One region of the Arthrobacter sp. 05N429 genome, then DNA from elsewhere that is predicted to be linked to it. Evidence: riboswitches for the same ligand, from Rfam matches in the RefSeq annotation. Region 1 holds a riboswitch; the other holds the start of a gene.
What was found. A riboswitch is a leader RNA that binds a small molecule or an ion and turns the genes downstream of it on or off. The one in region 1 is predicted to bind cyclic di-AMP.

Region 2: linked by a shared signal. The riboswitch ahead of AC1DF4_RS14670 (M23 family metallopeptidase) and the one ahead of AC1DF4_RS14215 (aggregation-promoting factor C-terminal-like domain-containing protein) in region 1 are both predicted to bind cyclic di-AMP.

Annotation. Positions count from the first base shown of each region.
Region 1 covers NZ_JBFTMQ010000008.1:43,674-48,386, forward strand. Annotated here, with positions in the region: gene AC1DF4_RS14200 (phosphatase PAP2 family protein) at 1-443, shown strand, start outside; gene upp (uracil phosphoribosyltransferase) at 456-1,091, shown strand; gene AC1DF4_RS14210 (glyoxalase superfamily protein) at 1,184-1,561, shown strand; gene AC1DF4_RS14215 (aggregation-promoting factor C-terminal-like domain-containing protein) at 1,683-2,441, opposite strand; cyclic di-AMP (ydaO/yuaA leader) riboswitch at 2,440-2,600, opposite strand; gene AC1DF4_RS14220 (sensor histidine kinase) at 2,705-4,333, opposite strand; gene AC1DF4_RS14225 (response regulator transcription factor) at 4,337-4,713, opposite strand, start outside.
Region 2 covers NZ_JBFTMQ010000009.1:21,225-25,937, forward strand. Annotated here, with positions in the region: gene serC (phosphoserine transaminase) at 48-1,175, opposite strand; gene AC1DF4_RS14665 (iron-dependent transcriptional repressor DtxR) at 1,440-2,135, shown strand; cyclic di-AMP (ydaO/yuaA leader) riboswitch at 2,281-2,494, shown strand; gene AC1DF4_RS14670 (M23 family metallopeptidase) at 2,499-3,317, shown strand; cyclic di-AMP (ydaO/yuaA leader) riboswitch at 3,454-3,623, shown strand; gene AC1DF4_RS14675 (NlpC/P60 family protein) at 3,933-4,691, shown strand.

The DNA of each region.
Region 1 (4,713 bases):
CCGTGCCTCCCTACGAGGACTCGCCGTCGTTCCCCAGCGGGCACACGCTCAATACCACTGTGGTGATCGCGCTCGTGGTGTACCTCGCATGCCTGCAGGTGAAGCGCACACTTGCGCGCGTCGCCCTGATCGCGGCTGGTGTGATCTTCGTGGCCGCAATGGGGATGAGCCGGGTCTTCCTGGGCCATCACTGGATGACCGATGTGATCTTCGGATGGCTGCTGGGGCTGGCGTGGGTGGCGATCGTGATCATGGCCCACAGGCTCTTCCATGTACTGCGGCACCGGGAACAAGCAGGTCCCGCGCCCACGTTCGACCACCCCGCGCACCTCAAAGACGGCGACGGGGTGACCGGCAGCGGCACCGGCAAAGACGGCCGGTCCGGCGGTAAGGACGACGTCGGCGCCCGCGGTCCCACGGGCGGGCCACCAGCCGCCGGGTGATAGTTTTGACCCATGCGCACTTTCGTTGTGGACCACCCGCTGGTCGCCCATAAGCTCACCGTTCTGCGGGACAAGAACACCCCGTCCCCGGTCTTCCGCCAGCTCACCGAGGAACTGGTCACGCTCCTGGCGTACGAGGCCACCCGCGAAGTCCGCACCGAACCGGTCACCATTGAGACCCCTGTCAGCACCACGATCGGCACCGCTTTCACCAAGCCCACCCCGCTGGTGGTCCCCATCCTGCGGGCGGGACTCGGCATGCTCGAGGGCATGACCAAGCTTGTCCCCACCGCCGAGGTCGGTTTCCTGGGCATGGCCCGGGATGAAGAGACCCTGGACATCATCACGTATGCCGAGCGTCTCCCCGAGGACCTCACCGACCGCCAGATCTTTGTCCTGGACCCCATGCTCGCCACCGGCGGCACACTGCGCGAGGCCATCAAGTTCCTCTTCAAGCGCGGCGCCTCCGACGTCACCTGCATCTGCCTGCTGGCCGCCCCGGAAGGCCTCGCGAAGCTGGAAGAAGAGCTCTCCGACGCCAACGTGACGATCGTGCTCGCCTCCATCGACGAGAAGCTCAACGAGAAGTCCTACATCGTCCCGGGCCTGGGCGACGCCGGCGACCGCCTCTACGGCGTGGCCGGCTAACCAGCCGCCGGGTTTAGACCCGCCGTCTCGGCGGGTTCACGCGCTTGGGATTGCCCTACCGCAAATCGCTGTCCGGGACTAGCCTGTGCCCCATGGACTGGAAACTTGAGCTTGTCTTTGTCCCCGTGTCCGACGTGGACCGTGCCAAGGATTTTTACGTCAATAAGGTCGGTTTCAACGCCGACTACGACGAGCGGCCCATGGACGGCATCCGTTTTGTCCAGCTGACCCCGCCGGGTTCCGGCTGCTCGATCGCCATAGGCGAGGGGCTCAACGACGCTCCGCCCGGCACCGCCCCCAGCCTGCAGCTGGTGGTCAGCGACATTCAGGCCGCCCACCGGCAGCTCAAGGACAACGGCGTGGATGTCAGCGACGTCGATGTCCAGGACTGGGGGCACTTCGTCTACTTCGCCGATCCCGACGGCAATAAATGGGCGGTGCAGTACCTGCCCAACCGTCCCAACGGCTAGACGCGCCCTAAGCCGAACCGTCCGGCCACGGCTCGGCGGTTCCCGCGGGCTGTCGCCGGCAGAGCTAAGGCCCCGGATCCAGTGGGATCCGGGGCCTCAGCTGAGTCCGACATTCTGGTGTTTAGTACCAGTTGTGGGCGTAGTGGAAGTTCAGGGCGCCACACGGTGAGCCGTAGCGGTCCTTGACGTACTTCAGGCCCCAGTTGATCTGGGTCCGGTAGTTGGTCCGGTAATCAGCGCCCGCGCTGGCCATCTTCTCGGCCGGCAGGGACTGGACCACGCCGTAGGCGCCGCTGCTCTTGTTGGTGGCCGTCGTCTTCCAGTCAGACTCCTTGGTCCAGAGCTTCGTGAGGCACTGCATCTGGTCTGCCGCCCAGCCGTGGGATCCCAGCTGGCTGGCTGCGTAGGCCTGCGCGCCGGCCGGGTCGTCGATGGCAACGGGGGCGGGCGCCGGTGCCGGCTCGGGCGCGGGTGCCGGTGCGGGAGCCGGGGCAGCTGCCGGGGCCGGTGCTTCGGCAGGCTCGATCTCGGTGGACTGTGCCGCGACGTCGCCGGTGGGGATGGTGGCCTGGTTGTCGACCCGGACGCGCTCAAAATCGAGGTGGGTCAGGGGATCCGCCGTGGTGGCTGCTTCCGTGGACGTGCCCGCGGTGGCATTGCGGGCAGCCGTCTCGGAGGCATGCCCGGCGGCGCCGACCCCCACGAGGACCGCGCAGGCGGCGGCAACAACGGCCGCGCGGCGGCCGGTGGTGCCGAAGTTCTGGGCAAACCGGGACAGGGCTGAAGCGGGCTTGGCCGGTTCAGCGCGGTGGCGCGACACCTCGGAGCGGGTCTTCTTCGTAACGCCATCAGGGCGCGTTTTTGGCTTGAATTCAGTCATGATCGCCTCTCAACGCCTGCGGAGTTAGCTGTCGGGTTCGGATGAGGTCATCCGGCCGCACGGAATCTCACGTGTCGGCTTCACCCCAAGGGTGCAAGATCTGCAAATGCCCGGGAACTCTGGGTCCCCCGCCTCTGCCTGGTGCAGCGGAATCCGGGAGGCGGCAGAGTTTGGCGTGCATCCGGATGTGCGGCGTCAGTGATGGCCACACCCTAAAAACCGTACAGGACCAGGCAGCTTAAGTCACATTTAGGTAACGGAGATCACGACGACGGTGTGGCGGCTTGCGCCGCCGGATGCGCCGCCTGGGCCGGGTTTGGCGCGGGCAGCCGCACCACAAACTGGGTCCGGCCGGGCACCGACGTCACACTGACCGTCCCCCCATGAGCCTCAACAATCGACTGCACGATCGAGAGTCCCAGCCCGCTGGTTCCCTCGGCGGAAGTCGGGGGAGGCGGCCCCGTGGAAGCACTCGCGGCGGACGGAGACCGGGGTGGGCGCAGCGGCAGGTGCGGCAAGGGCCGCCGGACGGCTGCGGGCGTCGTCACCGGCACCGGGTTCTTCCGGGAAGCATCCGCCCGGGTGAAGCGCGCAAAGACGCGGCCCACAAACTCGGGGGCGATCCCGGGCCCGTTGTCGGTCACCGTCACCACGGCACTCCCGTCCGGGGTGCGCCCTACGCCGGTCACTACAGTCGTTCCGGGCCCCGTGTGCTTGCGGGCGTTGGAGAGCAGATTGGCCAGCACCTGGTGGAGTTGGGTGGCGTCTCCGCGAACCACCACAGGCTCTTCGGGGAGCTCCAACTGCCAGACGCGGTCCGGGGCCATCACCTTCTCGTCGCTCACCGTCTCCACGGCCAGCTGGGTGAGGTCCACGTCGCTGAGCTTGAGCGGCTGGCCCTCATCCAGCCGGGCGAGCAGGAGCAGGTCCTCCACCAGGGTGGTCATCCGCTCGGACTGGCTCTGCACACGGGCCAGGGACTTCTGCCCGTCGGGGGTGAAGTGCTCGGTCATCCGCATTAGCTCGGTGTAGCCGCGGATGGCGGTCAGGGGCGTGCGCAATTCATGCGAGGCATCCGCCACGAACTGGCGCACCTTCATCTCGCTCTCCTGCCGGGCTTCGAGGGCATTGGAGACGTTGTCCAGCATCAGGTTCAGGGCATGGCCAACGCTGCCCACCTCGGTTCCCGGATGGGCTGCCGACGCCGGAACCCGTACGGCAAGTCCCACTTCTCCGGCGTCGAGCGGGAGGCGGGAGACCTGCGTCGCCACCTCGGAGAGCTGATCCAGCGGCTTCATGGTCCGGCGGATCAGCGCCGTCCCGGCCAGGCCGATCACTACGAGGCCGCCGGCGGATACGACCACCGTTGTCCAGACCAGGGAGGCCAGCGTGTTCTGCTTCTCCGCAAGCGGGAGTCCGGTCACCATCACGTCACCGTTCTGGGCCTTCGCAGCCACCAGCCGGTAGGAGCCGGCGGACAGGATCCGGTTGACCGGCTGGTCGCGGGGGGAGAGCTTCAGGAGGATCTCGTCGTCTTCGGCGGTGAGTGACTTGCGGGTGGCGTCCTCCGCGAGAAAACCGGCGCTGCGGACCGAATCGTCCACGATCCTGGCGTTCAGGGTGCCGACTCCCTGGCCGCGTGCCTCAAGGGGATCGGAGCGGCCGCCGGCGCGGCCAAAATCGCGGACACGGTCCGAGGCCTGTTGCAGCTGCGTGTCCAGTTGCCGGGTCAGGAAGAGGTCCATCGAGGCATAACTGACAATTCCTACGGCTCCGCAGATCGCCACGAGCAGCGCCATGGCGACGAGGACAAGCCGGGTGCGCAGGTGCCACGTGGACGGGTCGCGCCACCTGATAGTGAAGCGGCTGGCAGTGCCGGAGGGTTCGGGCACGGATCAGTCCGCCGGCTTCAGGACATAGCCGGCGCCGCGCACCGTGTGGATCATGGGCGGGTGAGTGGCGTCGACCTTCTTGCGGAGGTAAGAGATATAGAGCTCCACGATGTTGGCCTGCCCGCCGAAGTCGTAGTCCCAGACCCGGTCCAGGATCTGGGCTTTGCTCACGACTCGTTTTGGGTTCTCCATGAGATAGCGCAGCAGCTCGAACTGGGTTGCCGTGAGGTGGAGCTCTTCCCCCGCCCGCCGCACTTCCCGCGTATCGATGTTCAGGACGAGGTCTCCGACGACGAGTTCGGCGGTATCCATGGCGGCCACCCCGGAACGTTGGACCAGCCGGTGCAGCCGCAGGAGCACTTCCTCCATGCTGAACGGCT
Region 2 (4,713 bases), on a different contig from region 1:
GACGGCGATGGAAGCTGGCGCTGCCAGCCCCGCCTGATTCGGGAGGGCTACTTCTTCAGTTCGCCCACGACGAAGTCGATGCATTCCAGCAGCGCCGATACATCGTCCGGCTCGATCGCCACGAACGTTGCGATGCGGAGCTGGTTGCGGCCCAGCTTGCGGTAGGGCTCGGTGTCCACGATGCCGTTGGCGCGGAGCAGCTTGGCGATTGCGGCGGCGTCGATGGAGTCGTCGAAGTCGATGGTCGCAATGACGTTTGAGCGGTCCTCGGCCTGCGCCACGAACGGGGTGGCGTACTCCGAGGCCTCGGCCCAACGGTAAATGCGGCCGGCGGAATCCGCGGTGCGGGCGGAGGCGAAGTCCAGACCGCCGTTCGCGTTGAGCCACTGCACCTGGGCGTCGAGGGTGACGAGCGTGGCCAGCGCAGGGGTGTTGTAGGTCTGGTTCAGCCGTGAGTTGTCGATGGCCGTCTGGAGGTCCAGGAAGTCCGGGATCCAGCGGCCGCCGGCCTTGATCCGCGCCGCGCGCTCCAGCGCTGCCGGGGAGAACAGGCCAAGCCACAGGCCGCCGTCGGAGGCGAAGTTCTTCTGCGGGGCGAAGTAGTAGACGTCCGCTTCAGCGACGTCGACGTCCAGCCCGCCGGCCGCCGAAGTGGCGTCGACCAGCACGAGGGAGCCGGCATCGGCGCCCGCAACACGCCGGACCGGAGCGGCCACGCCGGTGGACGTCTCGTTCTGCGGCCAGGCGTAAACATCGACGCCGGTCTCAGCCTGGGCCGCCGGGCGGGTCCCCGGCTCGGACTTGATGATGGAGGAATCCGCGAGGAAGGGCGCCTTGTTGGTGGCGGAAGCGAACTTCGAGCCGAACTCGCCGAAGGACAGGTGCTGGGCCTTGTTTTCCACGAGTCCGAAGCTGGCGATGTCCCAGAACGCGGTCGACCCGCCGACGCCCAGGATGACCTCGTAGCCCTCGGGGGCGCGGAAGAACTGGCTGAGCCCGCTCCGGACCGATCCTACGAGGTTCTTGACCGGTGCCTGGCGGTGGGAGGTTCCCAGCAGCCCGGAAGCCGCAGCGAGGGCTTCCATCTGTTCCGGGCGGACCTTGGACGGTCCGGCGCCGAACCGGCCGTCCTTGGGAAGGAGGTTGGCGGGAATCGTGATGCTGGTGTCGCTCACAGTGGCTCCAATTTTCGGCTGGTACAAAGCGTGGCTTGGGAGGCGGCCCGGCAGGGTGGCTGCAACGAAGCCTTGCGTTTCATTCTGCCTGACTGCCCGGTGGGGGTGGCAAAAGAGCCCGTCATAGTCCGGTCACTGAGATTATCCGGAGTAATTCAAAATAGGCTAAGCTGACCTGCGAACGTACGGCGGACCCCGCCAGGGCGCAAGCAGCTCGCGGTACGGTGGGAACACGCAAGGACGGCGCTCGAGGAGCTGAGCTGAATGACGGATCTGATCGATACCACCGAGATGTATCTGCGGACCATTCTGGAACTTGAAGAAGAAAACATCGTTGCCCTCCGCGCCCGCATCGCCGAACGGCTGCGTCACTCGGGTCCCACTGTTTCCCAGACCGTCGGCCGCATGGAGCGCGACGGGCTGGTGGTTGTTTCCGGTGACCGGCACCTTGAACTGACGGAAACCGGCCGGAAACGTGCCATCGGGGTCATGCGCAAGCACCGTCTTGCCGAGCGCCTGCTGGCGGACGTCATCGGGCTCGACTGGGCCTATGTCCATGAGGAAGCCTGCCGCTGGGAACACGTCATGAGCGAGCGGGTGGAGCGGCGCATATTCGAACTGCTGGACCACCCCACCGTGTCTCCCTACGGCAACCCGATTCCGGGCCTTGCGGAACTCGGCGGCCCGCCATCCCAGCCCTACGGGGATGGCGTGGTGAACCTGCTCGAAGCCATGGCCGGCTACGGTCCGGCTTCCCGGGTCCGGGTCAACCGGCTGGCCGAGCCCATCCAGGTCGAACCGGAACTGCTCGTCCAGCTCGACGAAGGCGGCATCCGGCCCGGCGCCCTGGTGGCGCTGGAACGGGTGGGGGAGTACATCTCCGTCCGGGTACCGGATATCGAAGGCGCCCTGGAACTCCCGCCCGAGGTTGCGGCCCACGTCTTTGTTACCGTCGGTTAACAGGACCTAACCGACTGCTCATCGGACGACCCATGAGTTGTGCACAGGTTCGATAACGGATTTATCTCTGCAAGGCTTAATCGCCTATAGTTGATCACTAGTACCGATACCAAAGCGTTACCTGATCCGAAGCCGAGCTCTGCCAGCGGATCAGTAGCAGAGTCACCTTCTGGCAGGGGCGGGGGAACCACTTCCGGCTGTTAATCAGCCTTGGGGTGAAGTCCGTCAGCGGCAAGCACACACCACCGAGGGACTCTTTGGATGCCTCTGTGTCTGGACGCCTGCCACGGCGGACCGGGTCTTTGATCTCTCTGACCCGAATCCGACAGCTAACTTCGCAGGCTCTCCAGAGAGGAACCGTTCTTGACCACCCAGACCGCCAGGGGCCGCCGTCGTGCGACCGGTCCCGCTCCGGAGCCGCGTCCGGCCGTCGCCGTCCTGGCAGACCGCCCACGTGACGCGCACCGTGACGAACGCAGGGGCCGCCGCAGCCCGTTCCGCCAGGTAACAGACTTTGCCGCCGCCAGCGGCGTGGGGCAAAAGGCCGGCATTGCACTCGCCGCTACGGGCCTGGTCCTCACTGTTACCGTCCCCGCCACGGGCCCCGTTATGGCCACCAACACGGGGGCCACGGGATCCATCTCGGCCGCAGTCCAGCCTGATGTGACGGCTGACGAGGCCAAAATCGACTTCAACCGGACCGCCGTCACCACCCAGGGTGACCCGGACGGAAAGCTCAAGCAGTTGCTGAGCGCCCAGTCGGTCGGTTCGATTACCCGCGCGGCCTCCGCCGGGAGCCTAGGGGCGCCGCTGGCCCAGTTGAAAACAGCGTCGCCCTTTGGATATCGCGTCAGCCCCATTACTGGCGGCTCCGGCGAGTTCCACCGTGGCCAGGACTATTCGGCACAGTGCGGCACGGCGGTCCTGGCTGCTGCCAGTGGCACCGTGACGTTCACCGGCTGGCACCCTTACGGCGGCGGCAACCGCGTGGTGATCGACCATGGCAACGGCCTGGAGACCACCTACAACCACTTGTCCTCAGACACCGTCAAGGTTGGCCAGCAGGTCTCCCGCGGCGAAGTCGTGGCCATGAGCGGCACCACCGGCGCCTCCACGGGCTGCCACCTTCACTTCGAGGTCATGGTCAACGGCGAAGTTGTCGACCCGACCGGCTGGCTGTAACAAAGCTGATCGGACGCTCTCGCATTCTTGTGACACGCCGTGATCCGAATGTGACATTGAGTCCCAACTGTTGTAAGTTTGACCTACGCCAACTTTTCCGAAGTTGGCGCTCTTGAGTGGATTGCCTAGCTCTGCCACCGCTCAAGGTCCGTTCGCATTACATCGTCTGGCAGGGGCGGGGGAACCAATTTTGGCCTTCGAAAGAAGGCCTTGGGGTTAAGTCGCAAAGCTTCCCAGGAAGCAGCGCGGCCGGGTGACTCCCATCCGAATCCGACAGCTCACCTCGCAGGCATTGGGAGAGGCTACTTTCGTGTCTTCACGCCACAATGCTGCGCGTCACCGCGCTTGCGCGGCTCTTACGAGCCCGCTGAAATCCGACTCCTCGGTTGCCCTTGCCGGCGCCCGGAACGGATCTCACACCGCCGCCTCAATCTCTGCTGAGTCCGGCCCGCAGGCCATGCACCTGCATGCAGTTCCCGCTTTTGGCGCGTCTTCGCAGTACACCCTTCGCTAAGTAACCCATTTCGGGGCGATCCGGCGTACCCCCAAGATGCCGGAGCGTCCTCAGCACGCGCCTGAAAAGCGCGGCCACAGGATCACGAAAGAGAGAACTTAATGACTACTCGTGCAATCGCACGGCACCGCGCCGAGGTCACCAAGACCAACTCGCTGGCTGTTATTGCCAAGGCTGTCGGAGACAACGCCGGTGGCATGGGCCGCCAGGCCGCAGTCATCGCTGCTGCTTCCGGCCTCGTCCTGACCAGCGGTATCGCAGCCAACGCTGCTGAGGCCAACGTCCAGCGCGAGTCCACCTCCGCTTCGACGCTCGAAGTCCAGTCCGCCGCCCCCGCGACGATCTCGGCTGCTTCCAGCATCTCGATCGCTTACGACAAGACCGAAGTCGCCACCATTGCGGCCCCCGTCAAGGCGAAGCCCGTCGTGAAGGTCCAGGAAACGCCCACTGCCAAGACCGCAGGCACCAAGGTCGGCGCCGCGGCCACCGCTTCCGTGGCCGGCACCAAGGCTCCGGCCGGCGTCGCCAGCGGCATGGGCGCCACGATCGCCGCTGCCGCCTACGCCCAGATCGGCGTTGGCCAGGACTGCACCGCACTCGCCACGAACGCGCTGGCTGCTGCGGGCATCAACTACCACGGCTGGCCGGCAGGTTACCTGTCCCTCGGCCGCACCGTGAGCGCCGCCGAGGCACAGCCGGGCGACCTCGCGTACTACCAGAACGGTGGCGCGGGCATGGCCCACATCGCTGTTTACGTCGGCAACGGCATGGCAGTTCACGGCGGCTGGAACGGTGGGACCACTTCCCTCCAGACCGTGAACGTCGGCTCCGGCCCGGTCTTCATCCGCGTCGGCGGCTAAGGACAACAGCTTTTTACGCAAA